DNA from 2 places in the Thiopseudomonas acetoxidans genome. Region 1 is predicted to be linked to the other one. Evidence: predicted binding sites of a transcription regulator. Region 1 holds the regulator's gene; the other holds the start of a gene.
The links. The regulator FliA, encoded in region 1, starts transcription of late flagellar genes. The targets are predictions, from matches to a motif close to CTAAAGTTTNNNNNNNNNNNGCCGNTAA.

Region 1 (11,177 bases):
AAATTCATCGTCCGTTATAATGTCATTATTTTGAACAGTAGTATCAGCCTCCTGACCAGCTGCTTCGAGCATTTGCTGAAACTCTGCGTCAGCATCATCTTCGCTGTACTCTTGTTCAGGTGCTGCAACCACGCTGTCCTCAACGGCTGCACCCTCAGGCTCAGCTAATAGAGCTAATTCAGCTAACAGCTCTGGCGGCGCTGGGGTTAATTGAACTCCTTCACGCACTTCATTAAACATGCTAATAACGCTATCTAGAGCCTGTAGAACCACATCCATCAGTTCTGGAGTTACCGTGCGTTCGCCTTTACGTAAAATATCGAAGACGTTTTCGGCAATATGGCAACAATCAACCAATTCGGTTAACTGTAAAAAACCCGCACCACCCTTTACGGTATGAAATCCACGGAAGATAGCATTCAGTAGATTCATGTCATCAGGGCTGCTTTCTAGTTCAACCAGTTGTTCTGATAACAGCTCTAGAATTTCACCTGCTTCTACGAGAAAGTCTTGGAGGATCTCTTCATCGGCTTCAAAGCTCATTTATTTTGCCCCCTAAAGTCCCAAACTTGATAGCAAATCATCCACATCAACCTGATCAGCTACTACATCGTCATTATCGGCACGTATTTGCGGACCTTCACCCATAATCATAGCTTTATGTTTATCTATAGCTTTTCTTAAATCTTCGGGTGAATGTTCAATACCGGCAACGCGATCAACAGTGCTTGCCATAACAACCAGCTTCAGCAAGCTCTCTTCCATATCTGTTATTAGCGTAGAAACTCGCTTGATGACCTGCCCAGTAAGGTCTTGGAAGGACTGCGCCAATAAAATCTCATTCAAGTTACTTGATAACTCATCGCTATCATGCAAGCCGCGCTCTAAGTATGTTTCTACCCGCTTGGCTAGTTCCCTAAACTCTGCCGCCGACATGTCGCGCTGCATAAAGCGTCGCCAATCAACCGTCAAACTTTGTGCTTCGTAGCTAATATAGTTCGCAAATGGCGCGCTCTTCTCAACCAAGTCAATAGTGTCATTGGCTGCTTTTTCTGTCATTTTGACGACATACTTCAATCGTTCATTCGCATCGGTAATCTGCGACATTTCTTCCGCATGAGGACTGCTTGGATCAACTTGCAGATCCAGCAAGGCACCGTGTAATTCGCGGGTTAACTTGGCCACCTCATCATAAAGTGCCCGATCACGCACCAAGTTAATTTTACCAATAACTCGCACCGCCTCTTCCCAGTTTTGCTCGGCAAGACTCGCTTGCAAATCATCGGCATTTTGTTGAACCGCTTGTTGTAATTGAGTTACCGCACACTTATCTACCGTCATGGTTGCTCCATTAACCGTATCAACCATTAACTCGCTCAAAAATCTTCTCGATTTTGTCTTTCAGTGCTTGCGCAGTAAAGGGTTTAACTACATAGCCATTTACCCCAGCCTGAGCCGCTTCGATGATTTGATCGCGCTTAGCCTCAGCAGTAACCATCAACACGGGGAGATGCTTGAGCTTATCATCGGCACGTACGGCCTTTAAAAGATCAAGTCCCGACATGATTGGCATATTCCAGTCAGTGACCAAAAAATCAAATCCCCCGCTGTGGAGCATGGGTAGTGCTGTAGCACCATCATCTGCTTCAGCTGTATTGGTAAACCCTAGGTCACGCAAGAGGTTCTTGATGATCCGGCGCATTGTTGAAAAGTCATCAACAATGAGGATTTTCATGTTTTTATCCAAGGCAACCTCCAAAGAGCTCTATACTGAACACAACAAAAACCATATTTGCATTATCTCAACTATGCCACTCTGCTAGTCGCGCTCTAAGACGTGCTGCACACTGGCTGTGTAATTGGCTCACTCGTGATTCACTAATCCCGAGCACCACCCCAATTTCTTTTAAATTCAACTCTTCGCTGTAATACAAAGAAAGCACTAATTGCTCACGTTCCGGCAGACCTTCTATTGCTTGAGCCAGCGCTTGTTTAAATTTTTCTTGTTCAATTTCTCGACCTGGCCCCCGATGACTTACTTGTAAATCTGGCTGTGCTCCATCTTCTTGCAAACCATCGAAGCTAAATAATCTACTGCCCTGTGTATCCGCCAAGATCGCGTGATACTCTTCTAGACTCATATCTAATTCGGCCGCAACCTCTTTGTCTTGAGCGTCTTTACCTGTACGCGACTCAACTTTTCTTACGGCTTCACTCACCATGCGTGTATTTCTATGTACAGAACGAGGCACCCAATCACCTTTGCGCATCTCGTCTAGCATCGCTCCGCGGATACGTATTCCAACAAATGTTTCAAAACTTGCACCCTTACTAGAATCGTATTTTTTGGCCGCTTCTAATAAACCTATCATTCCTGCTTGAATCAGATCATCAACTTGAACGCTTGCTGGGAGTCTGGCCAGCATGTGGTAAGCAATTCGCTTAACCAAAGGAGCATGCTGTTCAACCAGCAATGTTTGTTCATCCCTAGCTTGCGCTGTGGCATACATTTGCAAACCTTTGGCTACTGTCATTGCAATTATTCCCGTCCTTATTATTGGCTCACTAAACGGTCCACAAAAAACTCCAAATGCCCTCGCGGTGTAGCAGGCAAAGGCCAACCATCTACTTTCTCTGCTATTGACTTGTAAGCTAGAGCGCACTTGGACCGCGGGAAAGCTTGGTAAACGGCTTTCTGCCTTTGCGCTGCCTTGCGTACAGTCTCATCATAGGGAATTGCACCCAAGTATTGCAGTGTAACATCATCTAAGAATCGTTCGGTAACATTTACCAGCTTGGCATAGATGCTGCGGCCTTCTTGCGGGCTATGTGCCATGTTAGCCAAAACACGAAAACGGGTCATGCCATGATCACGGCTGAGTAGTTTAATCAGCGCGTAAGCATCGGTAATAGAAGTTGGCTCGTCACATACCACCAGTATCACTTCTTGTGCTGCTCGCACGAAGCTGGTAACTGAGTCACCAATTCCAGCTGCCGTATCTATCACCAACATATCAATGCTATCGCCGATATCGCTAAAGGCTTGGATAAGACCCGCATGCTGTAGCGGCGTCATTTCAACCATACTTTTAGTACCTGATGAAGCGGGTACAATTCTTATTCCACCAGGTCCAGGCAGCAAAACATCACGCAAATCGCACTTACCATCCATTACTTCAGCCAACGTACGTTGTGGATTAAGACCCAATAAAACGTCCACGTTGGCCAAACCAAAGTCCGCATCCAACAACACTACACGACGCCCTAGATCAGCCAGAGCTAAGGATAGATTAACCGAAACGTTGGTTTTACCCACCCCGCCTTTGCCGCCAGTAACCGCCACTACTTGAACAGAATGTTTGTTTGTCATTTATTTAATACCTTGTATCTCAGTTAGTGCCGCTTAGCCGACTTGTCTAGCCGCTGCTTGATAAGAAGTTGCATACATTGCAGCCATTTCTTGCTCACCCGGATCGTCTGGGTTTTGCATGCGTACAGCTCGACTCACTAACTGATGGCTACGCGAAGCCTGAATATCATCAGGAATCCTAGGGCCATCAGTAGTATAAGCTACTGCAAGGTTATGGCAAATAGCCATGCCAAGAGCCTCCCCCATACTTACGGCTTCATCCAACTTCGTTATAATGCAGCCTGCTAAGCCACAGCGCTTGTAAGCGTGCCACGCTGCTTTAAGCACTTGTGCTTGACTGGTTGCGGCCAACACCAAGTAATTTTTCGCCTGAACACCTCGAGCTGCCAAACTATCTAGCTGCATAGCCAACATGGGATCTTGTGCTGGCAAACCTGCTGTATCAATCAAAACCAGACGCTTTTTCTGCAAAGGATGCAGTGCCTGCTCAAGGGATTGACCCACTTCTACATGGCTTACTGATACATTTAAGATGCGGCCTAAAGTTTTCAGCTGTTCTTGTGCGCCAATACGGAAACTGTCCATGCTGACGATAGCGACATTTTGCGCACCATGCTCAAGCACATAACGCGCCGCCAGTTTCGCCAGCGTAGTGGTCTTACCCATTCCCGCAGGACCGACCAGTGCAATGACACCACCGTGCTGCAAAGGATCCTTAGCTGGGGTATCCAGTTCATGGGCTAAATGCGCCAACACCATGCGCCATGCTTGGCGCTGATCGGTTTCACTCGCCACTTTTTGCATCAGGTTGCCAACCAGCTCGGCCGGCAAACCCATTTTCTGTAGACGCTTCCACAACTCTGCTTGTTTGGGTTGCTGATGCTGCACTGAACCCCAAGCAATTGTACCCAGTTGCATTTCTAGCAGCTCACGCAAGCCCAGCAACTCAGAACGCATCTGTGCAAGCTCTTGCTGATCGACTGAAGGCTGGCTGGCTGACGAGTACTGAGCTACAGCAGGCTGGTGAATCGCTGTAGAGTGCGCCATTACCTTATCGAATAGTTGACGATCGCGCTTTGTGCCAGCAACCTCTTCACGCAAGCTCATCGATGCTTGCGCCTGCATAATATGCTCTTTGGTCTTGCGCAGCTCTGCCTCTAGGGCTGGATTAGCCCGAGCTGGAAGTGATTGTAGGTTATAATCAAGGGCGGCAGTCAGCTCAATGCCTCCCGCTACTTTGCGCGTCGACAAAATGGAAGCATCTGCACCCAGTTCTTCTTTTACTCGATTCATCGCCTGACGCATATCAGCGGCAAAAAAACGTTTGACTTGCATAGCCATAAGTCCGCCCTCTTATCCTTGTCCCACGGTCGCCACAATGGTGACCTGCTTATTATCTGGTATCTCTTGGTAAGCCAGCACATGCATGTTAGGAACAGTCATTCGAGCAAAACGTGACATCATGGCTCTTATTTGTCCTGCGACCAGTAAAATCACTGGCTGTCCTAACATTTCTTGTCTCTGCGCCGCCTCAACTAGAGAGTGTTGTAATTTTTCAGCCATGCCAGGTTCTAACAAAATACCGTTCTCAGAACCCTGACCAGCCTGCTGTAAACTATTAAGCAATATCTGTTCCAACTTTGGCTCAAGAGTGATAACTGGCATCTCAGAGTCAAGCCCCACAATGCTTTGCACTATTGCACGCGATAAAGCGACGCGCACAGCAGCCACCATGGCGGCGGGATCTTGACTCTTACCTGCGGCATTAGCGATGGCTTCAGCAATGGTACGAATATCGCGCACTGGTACCTGCTCCTGCAGCAAGGTCTGCAAAATTTTCAATAGTGTCGATAGGGAAATAATGCCCGGAACCAGCTCTTCAGCCAGCTTAGGCGAACTCTTAGCCAGCACCTGCATCAATTGCTGCACTTCTTCGTGACCAATAAGCTCGTGCGCATGATTGTTAAGAATCTGGTTTAGATGGGTCGCCACCACTGTACTGGCGTCTACCACTGTATAGCCTAAGGATTGCGCCTGATCGCGCTGATTCGCTTCAATCCACACTGCTTCCAAGCCAAATGCAGGATCCGTAGTGGCAACACCGTTGACAGTACCAAATACCTGCCCCGGGTTGATGGCTAGATCACGGTCAGGATACACTTCCGCCTCAGCTACAGTCACACCCATCAGGGTCAAGCGGTATGCGTTAGGTGCTAGATCTAAATTGTCACGGATATGCACTGAAGGCATCAAAAAACCTAAGTCTTGCGACAGTTTTTTACGCACACCTTTAATGCGTGCTAGCAGTTGGCCACCCTGATTACGATCCACCAAAGGAATGAGGCGATACCCTACCTCCAAACCCACCATGTCCACGGGCGTTACATCATCCCAACCCAACTCGCGATGTTCAGGTGAAACCGTGGCTGGCAACTGATCGGCCTTGCGCTGCTCTTGCTCCACTACAGCCAAGTCTTTATTTTTCTGCTTGCGCCAAATTATGTAGGCGCCGACACCCGCCAAAACAGCCAAGCTTAAAAATGACACATGCGGCATGCCTGGTATGGAGCCCATGACAAACAGGATCGCAGCAGCAACTGCCAGAGCTTTAGGCGAAGTAAACATCTGGCGATTAATCTGGTCTCCCATATCTTCAGAGGTTGTTACGCGAGTAACCATGACCGCCGCCGCTGTTGACAGCAACAGGCTCGGAACCTGTGCCACTAAACCGTCACCAATGGTTAACAGCGCATAGACCTTACCTGCCTCAGCAAAACTCAAGGAGTGCTGCGCTATACCGACAGTAATACCACCCAGCAGGTTAATAAACAGAATTAACAGTCCAGCGATAGCATCACCGCGCACAAACTTACTAGCACCATCCATCGAACCGTAAAAGTCCGCCTCTTGCGCCACTTCAGAACGACGCAACTTGGCCTCCTCCTGATCAATCAAGCCTGAGTTCAGGTCGGCATCAATCGCCATCTGCTTACCGGGCATGGCATCCAAGGTGAAACGTGCACTCACCTCAGAAATACGGCCCGCACCCTTAGTCACTACAACAAAGTTAATAATCATTAAGATGGCAAAAACAACCGCACCAACAACATAGTTACCACCAACAACCACGTCACCAAACGCTTGAATTACCTTACCAGCGGCATCACCGCCGTCATGACCGTGCAGCAAAACCACGCGGGTTGAAGCTACGTTAAGCGCTAAGCGCATGAGGGTTGCGACTAACAAAATGGTTGGAAAGGCGGCAAAGTCCAACGGGCGCATGGCATATACACCCACCAACAGCACGACAATGGAGAGCGCAATGTTGAAAGTAAAAAATACGTCGAGCAAAAACGGCGGGACAGGCAAAGTCATCATACCCAAGATGACTAGCAGTAAGATGGGCACACCTAGATTGCCCTGCTTGAGGATGCCCATCCCGGTACGCATGCCTGAATATACTTGTGAGCGATTCACTCTATATTTCTCCGCCGAACTCTAAAAAATAATAACGTCAAAAAAACAATGCTTTACAGGATACTCTTGAGTTAATGCAAATATTGAGCCAAGAACACTTTGTCTACACAACAAAAAGCCCAACTGCGCTATCCACGTAGTTGGGCTTTACTAAGGAGTCGTTATTTTATTGCATTATCTTAGCGCATAAAAGCCTATGTTAACTGTAAGCTGTTAGCCGACAAAACTAAGCAAAACGCCTGCCGCCACTGCCGAGCCAATTACACCAGCTACATTGGGACCCATTGCATGCATTAATAAAAAGTTTTGCGAGTTGGCTTCCAACCCCACCTTATTAGCAACCCGCGCCGCCATAGGCACCGCAGAAACACCAGCTGCGCCAATCAATGGGTTAACTTTGTTAGCGCTAAAAAGGTTCATGACTTTAGCCATAATTATTCCAGCCGCTGTGCCACCACAAAAAGCCACCATACCTAAAATTAAGATCCCTAGTGTCTTCAGCTGCAAAAACGTATCTGCAGAAAGCTTAGCTCCCACGGTCAAGCCTAACCCGATAGTGACAACGTTAATCAGCGCATTGCGCGAGGTATCCGCTAAACGCTCAACCACACCGCTTTCACGCATCAAATTACCGAATGCAAACATGCCAATCAATGGAGCTGCATCAGGCAGCAGCAAACCAATTAGCAAGCAAAGCACTAATGGGAAAATAATTTTTTCTGCCTGGCCTACTGGTCGCAACTGCACCATGACGATGGCACGTTCTTCTTTTGAGGTTAACGCACGCATAATCGGCGGTTGAATCAACGGTACTAACGCCATATACGAGTAAGCTGCTACCGCAATCGGTCCAAGCAAATCAGGGGCAAGCCGTGCAGTCACAAATATAGAGGTAGGCCCATCAGCCCCACCAATAATCGCAATGGAAGCAGCCTCACGCAACGTAAACTCCAAACCGGGAATCCCAAGCATGCCGATTGCCAAAGCACCCATCAAGGTCGCAAAAATACCAAACTGCGCTGCCGCACCTAACAAAAGGGTTTTAGGGTTGGCCAACATCGGACCAAAATCCGTCATCGCCCCCACACCCATAAAAATCAGTAGCGGAAAAACACTGGTTGGCAAGCCGACATCATACAGCAGTGCAAGCAAGCCGCCGGTTTCAGCCATTCCAGCAGCCGGTAGGTTAGCCAGCACGCCACCAAAGCCAATAGGAATTAGCAATAAAGGTTCAAAACCCTTGCGAATCGCTAAATAAATCAAGCCAAGACAGACCAGTAGCATAACGGCCTGCCCAAGCTCGAGCTGATAGAGCCCGGTGTTTTGCCACAGGGTAAATAACTTATCCATCATCGAGTCCTCACGCAATGCTTAGCAGGCAATCGCCCACAGATACAGCATCACCAACTGCGACATCAATGCTGGCAATCACTCCGCTGCGGAAGGCGCGAATCTCGGTCTCCATTTTCATGGCTTCCAGAATAATCAACACATCGCCCTCTTCAACCGACTGCCCAGGCTTAGCTAAAACTTTAAAAATGTTTCCAGCCAGCGGCGCACCTTGAGGATCACCCCCTTCGGTTACTGGTGCAGACGCAGTTTGCGTTGCATCGGTACTGACTAGAGGCTTGATGCCTTCAATATCACCGCCCTCATTCACCTGCACCACAAAACTCTTGCCATTAACTTCTACGGTATAGGCTTGCGGCTCGTCAGTATCGCCTAAACGCTCTTTACCTGTAGGCGCGGGCTCAAAAGCGTCAGGATTATTACGGTTTTCCAGAAACTTCAGACCAATTTGCGGGAACAATGCATAGGTCAGTACATCATCCACTTCCCGTTCAGCCTGAGCGAGCTGGATGCCTTTTTCCTGAGCAATTTCACGCAGCTCTTGTGTCAGCTTATCCATCTCGTTATCAATCAAGTCCGCTGGACGGCACGTAATCGCTTCAGCACCCTCCAGCACGCGCGCCTGCAGCTCTGCATTAAACGGAGCTGGTGCGGCACCGTACTCACCCTTCAAGATACCCGCTGTTTCTTTAGTAATGGATTTATAACGCTCGCCGGTTAGCACGTTAATCACCGCTTGCGTGCCGACAATCTGCGAGGTGGGCGTAACCAGCGGGATAAAACCCAAGTCTTCACGTACGCGCGGGATTTCAGCAAGCACTTCATCAAACTTGTCACTTGCGCCTTGCTCTTTAAGCTGATTCTCCATATTGGTCAGCATGCCGCCAGGCACTTGCGCGATCAGAATACGAGAATCAACACCCTTCAAGCTGCCCTCAAATTTTGCATATTTTTTCCGCACATCACGAAAGTAAGCCGCACACTCTTCTAACAACTCAAGGTCTAAGCCTGTGTCGTGCTCGGTGTTTTGAAAAATAGCCACTACCGATTCCGTTGGCGAATGGCCATAGGTCATCGACATGGAAGAAATCGAAGAATCCACATTATCAATCCCTGCCTCCACTGCTTTAACAATCGCCGCGGTCGACAATCCAGCGGTTGCGTGGCACTGCATGTGCACCGGGATACTTAAACTGGCTTTAAGCTGACTAACTAACTCATAGGCCACATAAGGATTAAGAATCCCCGCCATGTCCTTGATTGCTATCGAGTCTGCACCCAAGTCTTCAACCTGCTTGGCCAGTTCGACCCACATTGGCAGCGTGTGCACAGGGCTAGTGGTGTAGGAAATAGTCCCTTGCGCATGCTTGCCGTTGGCTTTTACAGCACGCAAAGCACGCTCTAGGTTGCGTGGATCGTTCATGGCATCAAACACGCGAAATACATCCACACCGTTCGCCGCAGCACGCTCAACAAACTTGTCGACAACATCATCAGCATAGTGGCGATAGCCCAGCAAGTTTTGCCCGCGTAGCAACATTTGCTGCTTAGTATTGGGCATAGCTGCTTTTAACGTACGGATTCGCTCCCACGGGTCTTCGCCCAAGTAACGAATACAGGAGTCGAAGGTTGCACCACCCCAGGTTTCGACAGACCAAAAACCAACCTGATCCAACTTTTCTGCAATAGGCAACATATCATCGAGGCGCAAGCGAGTCGCTAAAATTGACTGATGCGCATCGCGCAAGACTACCTCAGTAATCCCTAGTGGCTTTTTTACAGTCATAGAGGAAAACTCCGTATTTTATATTTTTGTGTTTTTAATTGTGTCGCGCACGATGTTGTTGAATGGCGATTTGGATAGCGCTGAGCGTATCGGCATCAACCTGTGCACAAGTTTTGGATTTATCGACTCGAGTTACCGCAGTTGCAATAACAGCCTCGTGCATCGAAAACCGCTCTAATAGCCCAGCTATTAGGTTGATACACAGAATCAGTAGCGCTAAAAAAAGAAATACTAAACCCAAGCCAAACAGCATAAGTTCAATACCTTCAAGCAAAGGTAGCTGAGAAGTCATAACGGCCCCTGTGTCTACAATACAAGTCTTATTGTTATTTAAATACTTGCTGTAGATGCAATCTATTTTGATCGAATACAGCTAAAACCAGCGCAGATTAACGCGAACAGAATAACTTAGCAAACACAAAAAGCTTTTTATTTTTATCTTTTGTCGACAATGTTTAGGGTTAGAGTAAAAACATCGTAGCCAAGCCTAGGAAAATAAAGAAGCCGCCACTATCCGTCATAGCTGTAATAAGCACGCTGGAACCCAGCGCAGGATCGCGCCCTAGGCGTACCATAGTCATCGGAATTAGTACGCCCATCATCGCGGCTAATAACAGGTTAAGCGTCATTGCTGCAATCATCACCATACCTAAGGCAAAGTAATCATATAACAACCAGGCCACCACACCTATTACACCTCCCCAAATAATTCCATTTATAAAGGCTACGCCCAGCTCTTTGCGCAGCAAACGGTTGGTATTCCCTGTACTCAATTGCTCCAAAGCCATAGCGCGTACAATCATGGTAATAGTCTGATTCCCTGAGTTGCCGCCAATACCGGCAACAATAGGCATCAATGCTGCCAGCGCTACAAGCTTTTCAATTGAATGTTCAAACAAGCCGATAACCCGCGAAGCAACAAAGGCTGTGATCAGGTTAATAGCCAGCCATGCCCAACGGTTAGCGATCGATTTCCATACCGAGGCAAAAATATCTTCTTCTTCACGTAAACCCGCACGACTTAACACTTCTTCTTCTGATTCTTCTCGAATGACGTCAACCATCTCATCAATGGTTAAACGTCCTACTAGACGGCCACTTTTCTCAATTACCGGCGCAGAAATAAGATCGTAACGTTCAAACGCCTGCGCGGCATCTGCACTGTCCTCATCAGGGTGAAAAGTTACCGGATCG
Region 2 (11,177 bases), on a different contig from region 1:
GTGCGTGCGGGGAGTCATCAGCACTATTTCTTTTCTCGTTTACGTCTACGTGCTAAGAATGCTCGCGACTCGGCTATCGCCAGTAAGTGGAAAACCGAAACAGCGATGCGTTCAAGTGGCTTGATGTTTCAGTTTGGTATCGACGTGTTTCGCTCCGTGGCGATGCTAACCGTGTTGTTTTCTGATTTATCGATTGGTCAGATGCTTGCTGTGTTTAGTTACCTGTGGTTTATGATTGGTCCTGTTGAACAGCTACTGAATTTACAATATGCGCTCTATGGCGCTAATGGTGCGATGCAGCGGATTAATCAGTTGTTAGCGCGGCAAGATGAAGCGCAATATCCCACCCAGATTAACCCATTCACGCATAAGAAAACCGTAGCCGTAGAAGTGCAGGATCTGCATTTTTCCTACCGACAGGAGCCAATTCTTAATGGCCTGAGCTTCTCAGTAGCACCGGGTGAGAAAGTCGCCATTGTAGGTGTGAGTGGGGGTGGAAAAAGTACCTTAGTGCAACTGTTGTTGGGTCTTTATCGCCCCAGTCGAGGTACGATTTTTTATGATAACGTGCCCATTGAGCAGGTTGGTATACAGACTGTGCGCGAGCATGTGGCAGTGGTACTACAGAATCCAGCGTTGTTTAACGATAGTGTGCGAGAAAACGTGCTGCTAGGTCGTACGGGTGATGATGAGGCCTGTTGGCAGGCGCTAGCAGTGGCGCAGCTGGATGAGTTTGTCAGGCAACTGCCAAACGGTTTAGACACCATTATTGGTCGTGCAGGTGTGCGTCTGTCGGGCGGACAGAAACAGCGTTTAGCTATCGCGCGTATGGTGTTAGCTGATCCCTGTGTGGTGATTCTGGATGAGGCTACTTCCGCTCTGGATAGCCAGACCGAGCAGGGCGTGCATCAGGCATTACAAAGCTTTTTGGCTGGGCGTACGACGCTTATAATTGCGCACCGTTTAAGTGCTGTACGACAGGCCGATAGGATATTAGTGCTTTCTGAGGGGCGCGTTGTTGAGCAGGGCGATCACCAAGCTTTGTTGGCGCAAGGGGGCGTTTATGCTGAACTCTACGGCCGTCTACAAGCTAAATAATCTTTATTGTTAAGAAAGGTTTGACAATAAAGTCGGACTTGCTTATCATGCGCCCCGTCCAATGAGTTGGGGCTATAGCTCAGCTGGGAGAGCGCTTGCATGGCATGCAAGAGGTCCACGGTTCGATCCCGTGTAGCTCCACCAATTCAAACTAGCCTATTGATGTGTTTAGTCAGTAGGAGTCAAGGGTTACGTCCCCTTCGTCTAGTGGCCTAGGACACCGCCCTTTCACGGCGGTAACAGGGGTTCGAGTCCCCTAGGGGACGCCACTATTCTTTTAGCATTAAAAGAAAGTAAATAAAAAGCCTGCGCTTTACTAAAAGCGCAGGCTTTTTTGTTTCTGTCTTTTCAGGTTTAAAACAACTCGCCGCCTTCATCGCGACGCGCTTCACGCTGTAGCTGGTATACATAGCGTTCAATGTTGCGCTGAGTAACGCCATCAACCTGATGAAAGCGCAGGCCAACTTTGGTAATGTCCTTCTCTTCTATTACTTGTACATGGCGTGCTTCAACGCTGAGAGTCAATGAGCCATGCGGCATAATTAGGCTAGAGCTCTCGTAAAGCTGGCCGGCTTTCAAGTGGGTGTTGGCAGAGTCTATATGCACCTTACAGCCTGTAGCGGAGATATCCAGTAAGCGCCCGCTAACTGGGGTAGCCAAGGCGTTGCCAGCGAGGGTAATGCTGGCGGGCTGGTCAGGGATTACATTGGCGCGAAATGTTCCTCGGCGCTGATGGTGGCGCATTTCTTCGGGAAACTTAAACCATAAGCATGGATGGCCGTTGATGGTGGCGGCTATGCCTGTTTGGTGATGCGACCAGTTGATACGCACGCCATCTATATGAGCTTCAACATGAAACTCCTCGCCGTTTTGCAGGAAGCGTAGCGCGGTGTTCGGCACAAATTCATCAAGCGCTAATGAAGCGTTTTCGCGGTCAACAGCAACGATATAGCTAAGATAGCGTTGTTCACGACCAGGGAACCGGATTTTTAAAGGCAGGTTGTTATTCAGGAGGGTGCGTAAGTTACCGTTAATTTCTGCTGGAGTTGTTAATATTTTAGGTGGTTGCGGGCCGCTACCTTCATCAAACAATGTAGACACGAACTAATAACCCTAATGGTGTATAAAAAATAACCGTCTAACTAGGCGCTGGTAAAAGTGCGCCGAGTATTTTTGTAGGCGGTGCTGCCGGATTTGTCATACAGCGAAGGCTCGTTGCTACCGCGAATAATGTTAAGCGCCGAGCCAACACTGATTTGGTTGGCACGTATTAACCGGCCGTTGCGCAAATTGGCCGTTTGACACTGTTCGATCAGGTCATTGAGCGTGTTGTGTTGCTGTAACAGTTTAGCAGAGTGTGGGGAGTTTTGAGCAAATTGTTGGAAACCGTTCATGTCTGCTGTCAGACCATTACGTTGTAACAGGTTGCTGCGCTCTTTGGCGTTTTGGTTGAGGCTTACCAGTAACGGCTGTTTACTATCAAGCAGTGCTTGCAGCTGTTCGAGTTTGCGTTCGTTTAGCGCAGAAAACTCCTGCTCCAGAATCGCGAGGAGTTCTGTGCAGGAGTGTATATCAGTGTTTAGCAGTTCTAATATTCTAGTGTCTGGCATGGCTTATAAAAAGTTATAGTAGTGCTTCGAAAGCAAGAATTTTATTGGCTGTAGCGGCACTATCGACTTTATAGCTGCCATCGTCAATAGTCTGCTTAAGCGCTTGCACTTTGTCGTGATTTATATCAGGCACGTGCTTGAGTTTGTCGTTGATGGATTGTAACTCAAGCGCGCTTTGGCTTAGTTTTACAGACTCGCCAAGATTTTTAGCTGGCGCTGAGGAGTCCGCCTGAGCTGCGTTGGGTGCTGAGTTGTCGCTCAAGCCCGCTTTAGCGGGCGGAGCGTTGTTCTTAGTAAGATTTTGCGTGCTGTTTGCACGATTAAATTCGATAGCCATGATAAACCTCTAACTGCTGAGTATTAGAACACTAGTTTAACTATCGGCGGCATCAGAATAAACTTTAGAGCAATGCATGAAAAAGGCTTTTCAGCCGTAAGCGATGGTGTCGAGACTATGATTGATTTTGGTTTACAGGTGCAGAGTATAGCGGTTTTAATGCAGATTACATAGCGACTTCTACTTGGCCGGGAGCGACCACCCGTGCATGAATGACGCGTTGTGAGCGGGTGTTGAGTACCCGTATTTGTTCGCCTATAGCGCCATCAGACAGGGCTTCGCCTGGCATGCGCACGCGTACTCTGCCACTCATTGCGGAAATAATAACCTGGTCACCACGTTTTACGGCTGCAGGCTGACGTAGCTGGTTGGGTGAAATGACTTGATCATGCTGTAGAGCACGGGTGGTTAAACTGCCAATAACGCTATCCAGGCTGAGTAAATAACCTTGCTTAAGATTGCCGACATCACGCTCAGCCAAGGAGATGTCATTGGTCTGAATAATGCTGTTACGTTTTATGGGGCGGGTCGCTACCACCACGTCACGGTACAGGTTGACTTGTGCCGGTACAAAAATTGACCAGGGTGCGCTGCCCTCGCAACGAATGCGTAGGGTAACTCTACCGACCGGTTGCTGCGGGTTTTCTAATGAAGCACTGAGTGGTTGATCGCAGGCGGCCATCCGTAGACGATTGTCTAAACGGCCAATGCTTACCTCGTAACGTGCTTTTATATCGCTATTGCTTAAATAATTTTTGGTTTCTTGTTCAAGAAAGGATTGGGCGGTGTCGATAATCTGATCAATGCTCGTGCCGGCCGCAGCAAAATTGGTTAAAAATAGGCTAAAGCAGAACAAAAAAAACTTGCTTGGCAGGTTTCGTTCGGCCATTGTGTGTCGGGATAATGTCATTTGGATGTTCATAAGAATTATTAAAGCAAAAAACAGACCGGCTGGCGAGAAAGAAACCGGGGTCTGAGCTGTTATTTTGGAGTTTGCAATGGCTGGTGTTTTAGACTCAGTAAACCAAAGAACCCAATTGGTGGGACAAAACAGATTAGAGTTGTTGCTGTTCAGGCTATCAGGTTCTCAGCTGTATGGTGTGAATGTGTTTAAAGTGCGCGAGGTTTTGCAATGTCCTAGCTTAACCATTATACCGCATTCAAATCCTATGGTGCGTGGCGTGGCTACGGTTCGTGGCAACACGGTTCCAGTGATTGATTTAGCCTTGGCAACAGGTAAGCATGAGAAAACAAAGCTGGAAGACAGTTTTGTCATCGTCACTGAATACAACACGAAAACGCAGGGCTTTTTGGTCTGTGCGGTTGAGCGCATTGTTAACCTAAACTGGGAGGAAATTCTTCCGCCACCTGCAGGTACTGGTCGTGAGCATTATTTAACTGCAGTGACTCATGTTGAGGGTGAGTTGGTTGAAATTCTTGATGTCGAGAAGATTTTGGCCGAGGTTGTGCCGGGCAAAGAGGATATTTCAGAGGGCGTGCTTAATGATGATATTCGTAGTCAAGCAGCGAGTAAAAAAATCCTCATCGTTGATGACTCCCTAGTAGCGCGCAAACAGCTGATGCGCGTGCTGCAAGATGTAGGAGTGCAAATCATTGCGTTAAGTGATGGGCGTGCTGCTTTGAATTACTTAACTGATATGATGGAAGAGGGGCTTAATCCAGCACAAGAGTTGCTGATGTTGATCTCGGATATTGAGATGCCAGTTATGGATGGTTATACCTTAACCTCCGAAATTCGTAACAATCCCAGGCTGAAAGATTTATATGTGTTACTGCATACTTCGCTTTCTGGTGTGTTTAATCAGGCGATGGTGGAGAAAGTAGGAGCAGATGATTTTTTGCCAAAGTTTAAGCCGGACGGATTGGCTGATAGCGTTATAAAGCGTCTTAAACAAAAAGGTTAGGGTTTTTGGGTGCTTGGTTTGTTGCCGGGCTGTTCTTAAATAAGCGCAGACACCTTATATTCGAGCACCTAGAGTAATACTGGGCTATAATTGAACAATTGATTTTGATAGTAAGGCGTTATTATAGTGTCACTCACACTCTCAGACTTTCATCTATTTCGGGACTACTTGGAAAAGCAGTCCGGGATTTTGCTCGGTGACAATAAGCAGTATTTGGTCAGTAGTCGTCTGAAAAAAATACTCGAACAAGAGCGCATTCAATCGTTAAGTGAGCTTGTACGCCGCATGCAGGCCAACCCACGTGGAGCGCTGCATACTCAGGTAATTGATGCCATGACGACCAACGAAACACTTTGGTTTCGTGATACCTACCCCTATGAAGTAATGAAAAACAGGGTTTTACCTGAACTGGTTGCAAAGTATCCTAATCAACGCTTAAGAATTTGGTCAGCGGCTTGCTCTTCGGGTCAAGAACCTTACTCCTTGGCTATGATTTTAGATGAATATGAGCGCACGGCTTTTGGTCAGTTGCGTGCCGGTGTGCAAATTATAGCCACTGAGCTGTCCAGCACTATGCTGGAGGCGAGCAAGCAGGGCGAATACGATGCCTTAGCTATTGCGCGCGGGTTGTCACCTGAAAGGCTGCAGCGTTATTTTGATAAGGTGGGCACAGGTGGCCGTTGGAAAATAAAAGATTTCATTAAACAGAAAGTCGAGTTTCGGCAAATTAACCTGTTAGAAAGCTATTCCGCGCTGGGTAAGTTTGATGTGGTTTTTTGTCGTAACGTATTAATTTATTTTTCTGCAGAAGTCAAAAAGGATATCTTGCGTCGTATTCATGCAACATTAAAGCCTGGCGGCTATTTGTTTTTAGGTGCCTCAGAAGCTTTAAACGGTTTGCCCGAGTTGTATACGATGGTGCAGTGTAATCCGGGAATTATTTATCAAGCCAAATAGTTAGGGAGCCTCTGAATAACGTTACCGAGGACGCTAACACAAGGCAAAAACGTACGAAAAAGCGCAGTTTACATGTGTAAATGAGCATTTTGAGTACGTTTTTAACGCAATGGTAGCTACGCAGGTAGTTATTCAGAGGCTTCTTAGCTTATTTAAGGAGCGTTTTTATAACGCCTAGAACAGTCAAAAAAGCCACGCTTGCACACATGCGCGTGGCTTTTTTATTGTGTTCGCTAAAGGTAGTGGGGTGAACGGTATGCAAATAGTTATAGATGAGAATATTCCAGAAGCACAGGTGTTTGCTCAGTTTGGTCGGGTAATTAAACGTGCAGGTCGTGCCATCAGTGCCGCCGATGTGCGTGCAGCAGATGCGTTGATCGTGCGCTCTATCACTCAGGTTAATCCGCAACTACTGCAAGGCAGTGCGGTTAAGTTTGTTGGTACCTGCACCATTGGTACGGACCATCTAGATTTGGACTACTTGAGCAGTCAAAAAATAGCTTGGGCTAACGCGCCGGGCTGTAATGCTCAAGCCGTAGTGGAATACGTGTTGGCAGTTTTGCAGGTGTTAGCGCAACGCACTGGGGCGAAACTTGCCGAGCGTGTTTTCGGTATCGTGGGTGCGGGGCAGGTCGGACAACGCTTAGCCACTGTGTTACGTCAACTCGGCTATCAGGTAATGCTCTGTGACCCGCCGCGCCAGCAGCTAGAGACGTCATCGGCACAAGACTATGTTGATTTAGCAACTATTCTGGCGCGGTGTGATGTGATTTCTGTGCACACACCCTTAGAGAGTTCCGGTAGCTGGCCCACTTACCATATGTTCTCTTCACAGCAATTAGCTGCTTTGCAGCAGGGCGCTTGGTTAATTAATGCAGCTCGGGGTGCGACGATAGATAATCGGTCATTGCTAACCTGCTTGCAACAGCGTACGGATTTGTCTGTGGTGCTGGATGTGTGGGAACCTGAACCTGTTTTTAATCCTGAGTTGGCGGCGTTATGCCAGTTGGCGACACCGCACATTGCTGGGTATAGCTTGGATGGCAAAATTCGCGGTACGCAGATGGTGTTTAATGCGTTTTGCCAGCACTTCGATGTGTCGCCTAGTGCCACGATAGAATATCCAGAACCTTTGCTGCAAACTGTTCAGTTGAACCCAACGGCCAGTGCGGAAAACCTGTTAAGCCTGCTAACAACAGTGTTGTACGATCCTAGAACCGATGATGCGGCAATGCGGATGTTGTTTAGGTTGTCGCCTGAGCAGCGTGGGGCAGGTTTTGACCTTTTGAGGAAAAACTATCCAATACGGCGTGAGCTGGCAACATTAAAGATCGCGGGGGAGGGCTACACCGCGCAACAACAGCTTGTGTTTCAGGCGTTACAGCTGAGTCGGTAACACTGTTTTGTCGGGCTAATAATTGAATGTGAGCTGGTTCACGGTTTGTTTAAAAATCAAGTTGGTTTAAAAAAACCGCCTACACTTTAAACTGCAATCGGTACTTAAAGCCGACCTTGCTGTAGCGCGGCCAAGCTGATAAGCACTTGGCGGTTCTGCACATACTTAAATACTAAGGAGAGTGTTTTTATGAGCAAATCAATCTGGTTTTCATTAATGTTAGCTCTGTCAGTCATGCTTGGCGTTAGTAATGTTGTTCAAGCGCAAGAAACGGCGATGGTTGCGCCTATGACGTCGGTGAATATTAACCAAGCCGATGCACAAACGTTATCTCGTGAGTTGCAGGGAATTGGGCCCTCTAAAGCACAAGCAATAGTGGATTATCGTGCGGCTCAAGGTCCATTTACATCGGTGGATGAGCTTTTAGAGGTGAAAGGTATCGGTGTTTCTACGTTGGAGCGTATACGTAATAAGCTAGTGCTTGAGTAGAAACTCTATTTACTGTTCGAGATTAAGGCAGCCTAGCTGCCTTTTTTATTGGCAAACAATTAAATCGCAAGGGTGCAGTTTTTCATGGCTTAATCTTATAAACTACCCAGATATTACTATCGAATTATGCGAGAGAGGAATTATGCGTTTCTTAGCTGGGTTATTTACGGCAAGCGTGTTACTAGTGGCAACCTGTGCACAGGCAGTGCAGATGCCGAGTATTTACCAGGTTAGCGTAGAGCAGCTGGCTAATGATGAAAATCAAGCGCGCGAGAAAGCATTAAGCCGCGCTTTTAGCATTGTTGTTTGGCGTTTAACCGGAGTAAGTAATCTTGAAGACTACCCTCAGCTTAAGCAGCACAGTGCTGATCCCCAAGACTTAGTCACCGGTTACAACCATCGTGATACAACCTTAACGGTGCGTTTTGATGCCGCTAGCGTATTAAATGCTTTACAGCAGCAGGGTTTGGCTACTTGGGGAGCGCAAAGACCGGTACTGTTATTGTGGTGGACGCAGCGTGATACACATGGACAGCAGTTGTTTAGCGATGGTCAGTTAAAAGCGCAGAGTATCGCTAAGCACGCTGAGCATAACGGCTTACCCGTTCGTTTCCCAATGGCTGACTTGCAAGAGCAGATGCTCACCGATCGCTTGCAGCTTACTCAGGATGCTGAGCAGGTTGAGCAGCTAATTCAGCGTTATGCAGCTGATGTTTTTTTGCGGGTGGTCGTTGAGCAAGAGCCGCAGCCCACAGCGCTTTGGCAGCTGTATGAGCAGGGCAAAGTACGTCAGGGCAAGGTTGAAGCGAGCAAGGTAGATGACTTGCCTGATGCTGTATTTTTTCAATTGGCAAACTATTTTGTGCATAAGTATGCGGTGTTACCCGGTCAGGGTGAGGTGCTGAAAGTGCAGGTAAATGATCTGACGATGCAGCGATTAGCAACAGTGGAGAACCTGTTGCAGGTTTACAACGCTAAATTGGTTAGGCTCGTGGGTCAGCAAGGTGTTTGGCAGGTTAAGGCGTTACCGGAACAGCTGCGTAGCTTGTTTGCCTTACAGCACATGCGAGAGTTGCCAGTATCTGAGAGCGAGTCTTCGGCTTTGCCAGTTGTGGTTGAGTCCGAACAGTTATCTGAAAGCGCCACTGAAAGTGAGTCAGCATCTAATAGCGAAGTGGGCACTGGTAAAACTGAGTCGTCCAAGAGCGTCCAAGATAAAGTGGATTTGTTATTCGGATGGTAATAATTTAAAGCCCTTATGCAGAGTTTAAAGTACTTTTATCTATGTTTAGCCTGTATAGCTTTTTTGCTGCTGTGCTACGTTTTACTGCCTGTATTAACCCCCTTTTTAGTCAGTGCCTTGATTGCCTACGCCAGCAACCCTCTTGTTGTATGGTTGCAGCGTTGGTTTAGTCGGGCGTGGGCGGTAACGCTGGTGTTTTGCTTTACGCTAAGTCTGCTGTTGGTTTTTTTGCTCATATTGATTCCTGTTGCAGGCCAGCAAATGCTGTATTTGTATGAGTTGATGCCCCAGTTTATTGGTTGGTTACAAAGCCAAGTCCTGCCTAGGGTGCAGGAAGCCTTCAACTTGGATGAGGATGTTTGGCACGCAGATAAGCTCAAATCCATGTTACTTGTACATATAGACAAAGCACCCAGCCTAGCTAGTGTGTTGATGACTAAGCTAAGCAGTTCAGGTGCAGTGTTTTTTTCTTGGCTGGCTAACCTGTTGCTGATTCCAGTAGTGACGTTTTATCTGCTGATTGACTGGTTGGCAATTATCAAACGTTTGCGATTGCTCGTACCGCGTCGTTTTGAATCCATAATCAATACGTTAGCTTGCGAGTGCCATGAGGTGTTGGGGGCGTTTATCCATGGGCAGCTGCTGGTGATGCTCAGTTTGGGTGTGATTTACACGCTGGGACTAAGCGCGTTAGGACTAGAGCTGGCGCTTATCGTGGGCGTGATTGCAGCGTTCGCTAGCTTGGTGCCTAACCTAGGATTCATCGTTGGTTTGGTGTTGGCGCTACTGGCTGGGTTGTTTCAGTTTGGCTTGAATTATTATGTGTTGAGCGGCATTGCATTGGTCTTTATCGGCGGACGTTTGTTGGAAAGTATGTTTTTAACCCAAGCTTTGGTCGGCGACCGTCTAGGGCTGCACCCTGTCACGGTAATGTTTGCCTTGTTGGTGGGTAGTCAATTGTTAGGTTTTACAGGGGTTTTGTTGGCTTTGCCGGTAGCAGCTATATTGATGGTTTTGTTGCGTCATCTGTATGCTTACTATATAAAGTCGCGTTTCTATCAACACAGTGAGTCTGAGGCTGCAGATTAATTTCATGCAGGCAGTAGTGATATTTCTATGAAACCAATTCAGTTACCCCTTGCGGTACGCCTACGCGATGATGCGACTTTTGCCAATTACTATCCAGGCGCTAATGCTGCAGCCTTAGGCTATGTTGAGCGCGCTTGCCAGCTAGAGCAGTCGTGGGTGGAGAACTTCATTTGGCTCTGGGGTGCTGCTGGGGCAGGTCGCACGCACTTATTGCAGGCAGCCTGTTTGCGCGCCGAAGAGCTTGGCAGTAGAAGCCTGTACTTGCCTATGACTGAGTGCGTGGGTTACGGCACCGAAATACTGGATGATATTGAAAACTGTGACTTGGTTGCTCTGGATGACGTGCAATGCATCGTTGGCTTAGCAGAATGGGAAACAGCTTTGTTTCATGCCTTTAATCGATTGCGTGATGCAGGAAAGCGATTACTTATAGGTGCTAAGGCAAGCCCGCGTGAGCTGGGCATTGAGCTGCCTGACCTGCAGTCACGCTTGAATACGGCACTGGTTTTTCATTTGCACGAATTGTCCGATGATGAAAAATTGCGTGCTTTGCAGTTGCGTGCATCAAGACGTGGCTTGTATTTGGCTGATGAGGTGGGCGGTTACTTGCTAACCCACACAGGACGTAGCATGGATAACCTGTTTTCTGCCTTAGAAAAACTCGATGAGGCTTCTCTGCAAGCACAGCGCAAGCTGACCATACCCTTCGTCAAAGAAGTGTTGTTTTAGCTGGGTGTTGCCTAAACCGACTCGCTGGTCACTTTGGCGGGGTGTTTAGCCTTGCTTTTTTCGCTGCTGAGCTAAGAACAGTCAAAGCCTTTGTGTTAGTATTTGCCGCCATATGCAAAGCTGAGTATGTGGTTTATGAGTAGCAACGAATCTAACAAAACAAGTCTCTCTAGCGCAAAAATCTATTTTCGCCTACTGCGTTATGTCAGACCCTATATCGGTCTTTTTTCCATCAGTATTTTCGGCTATCTGCTTTTTGCAGCGACCCAGCCGATGCTGGGTTATGTCTTAAAGTATTTTGTTG

Region 2: flgM (flagellar biosynthesis anti-sigma factor FlgM) is a predicted target of FliA. The motif match lies at 3,086-3,113, and genes of this name have one in related genera.

Annotation. Positions count from the first base shown of each region.
Region 1 is NZ_JAUCDY010000003.1:231,814-242,990, forward strand. It holds gene QEZ41_RS04310 (chemotaxis protein CheA) at 1-543, opposite strand, end outside; gene QEZ41_RS04315 (protein phosphatase CheZ) at 556-1,341, opposite strand; gene QEZ41_RS04320 (chemotaxis response regulator CheY) at 1,361-1,735, opposite strand; gene QEZ41_RS04325 (RNA polymerase sigma factor FliA) at 1,803-2,534, opposite strand; gene QEZ41_RS04330 (MinD/ParA family protein) at 2,555-3,370, opposite strand; gene flhF (flagellar biosynthesis GTPase FlhF) at 3,404-4,705, opposite strand; gene flhA (flagellar biosynthesis protein FlhA) at 4,724-6,820, opposite strand; gene QEZ41_RS04345 (sodium ion-translocating decarboxylase subunit beta) at 7,061-8,197, opposite strand; gene oadA (sodium-extruding oxaloacetate decarboxylase subunit alpha) at 8,208-9,983, opposite strand; gene QEZ41_RS04355 (OadG family protein) at 10,018-10,275, opposite strand; gene mgtE (magnesium transporter) at 10,445-11,177, opposite strand, start outside.
Region 2 is NZ_JAUCDY010000006.1:118,808-129,984, forward strand. It holds gene QEZ41_RS06690 (ABC transporter ATP-binding protein) at 1-1,098, shown strand, start outside; tRNA gene QEZ41_RS06695 (tRNA-Ala) at 1,167-1,242, shown strand; tRNA gene QEZ41_RS06700 (tRNA-Glu) at 1,292-1,367, shown strand; gene QEZ41_RS06705 (flagellar brake protein) at 1,453-2,199, opposite strand; gene QEZ41_RS06710 (flagella synthesis protein FlgN) at 2,241-2,708, opposite strand; gene flgM (flagellar biosynthesis anti-sigma factor FlgM) at 2,722-3,045, opposite strand; gene flgA (flagellar basal body P-ring formation chaperone FlgA) at 3,212-3,967, opposite strand; gene QEZ41_RS06725 (chemotaxis protein CheV) at 4,044-4,970, shown strand; gene QEZ41_RS06730 (CheR family methyltransferase) at 5,097-5,927, shown strand; gene pdxB (4-phosphoerythronate dehydrogenase PdxB) at 6,184-7,323, shown strand; gene QEZ41_RS06740 (ComEA family DNA-binding protein) at 7,513-7,812, shown strand; gene QEZ41_RS06745 (DUF2066 domain-containing protein) at 8,024-9,055, shown strand; gene QEZ41_RS06750 (AI-2E family transporter) at 9,071-10,144, shown strand; gene hda (DnaA regulatory inactivator Hda) at 10,172-10,873, shown strand; gene msbA (lipid A export permease/ATP-binding protein MsbA) at 11,009-11,177, shown strand, end outside.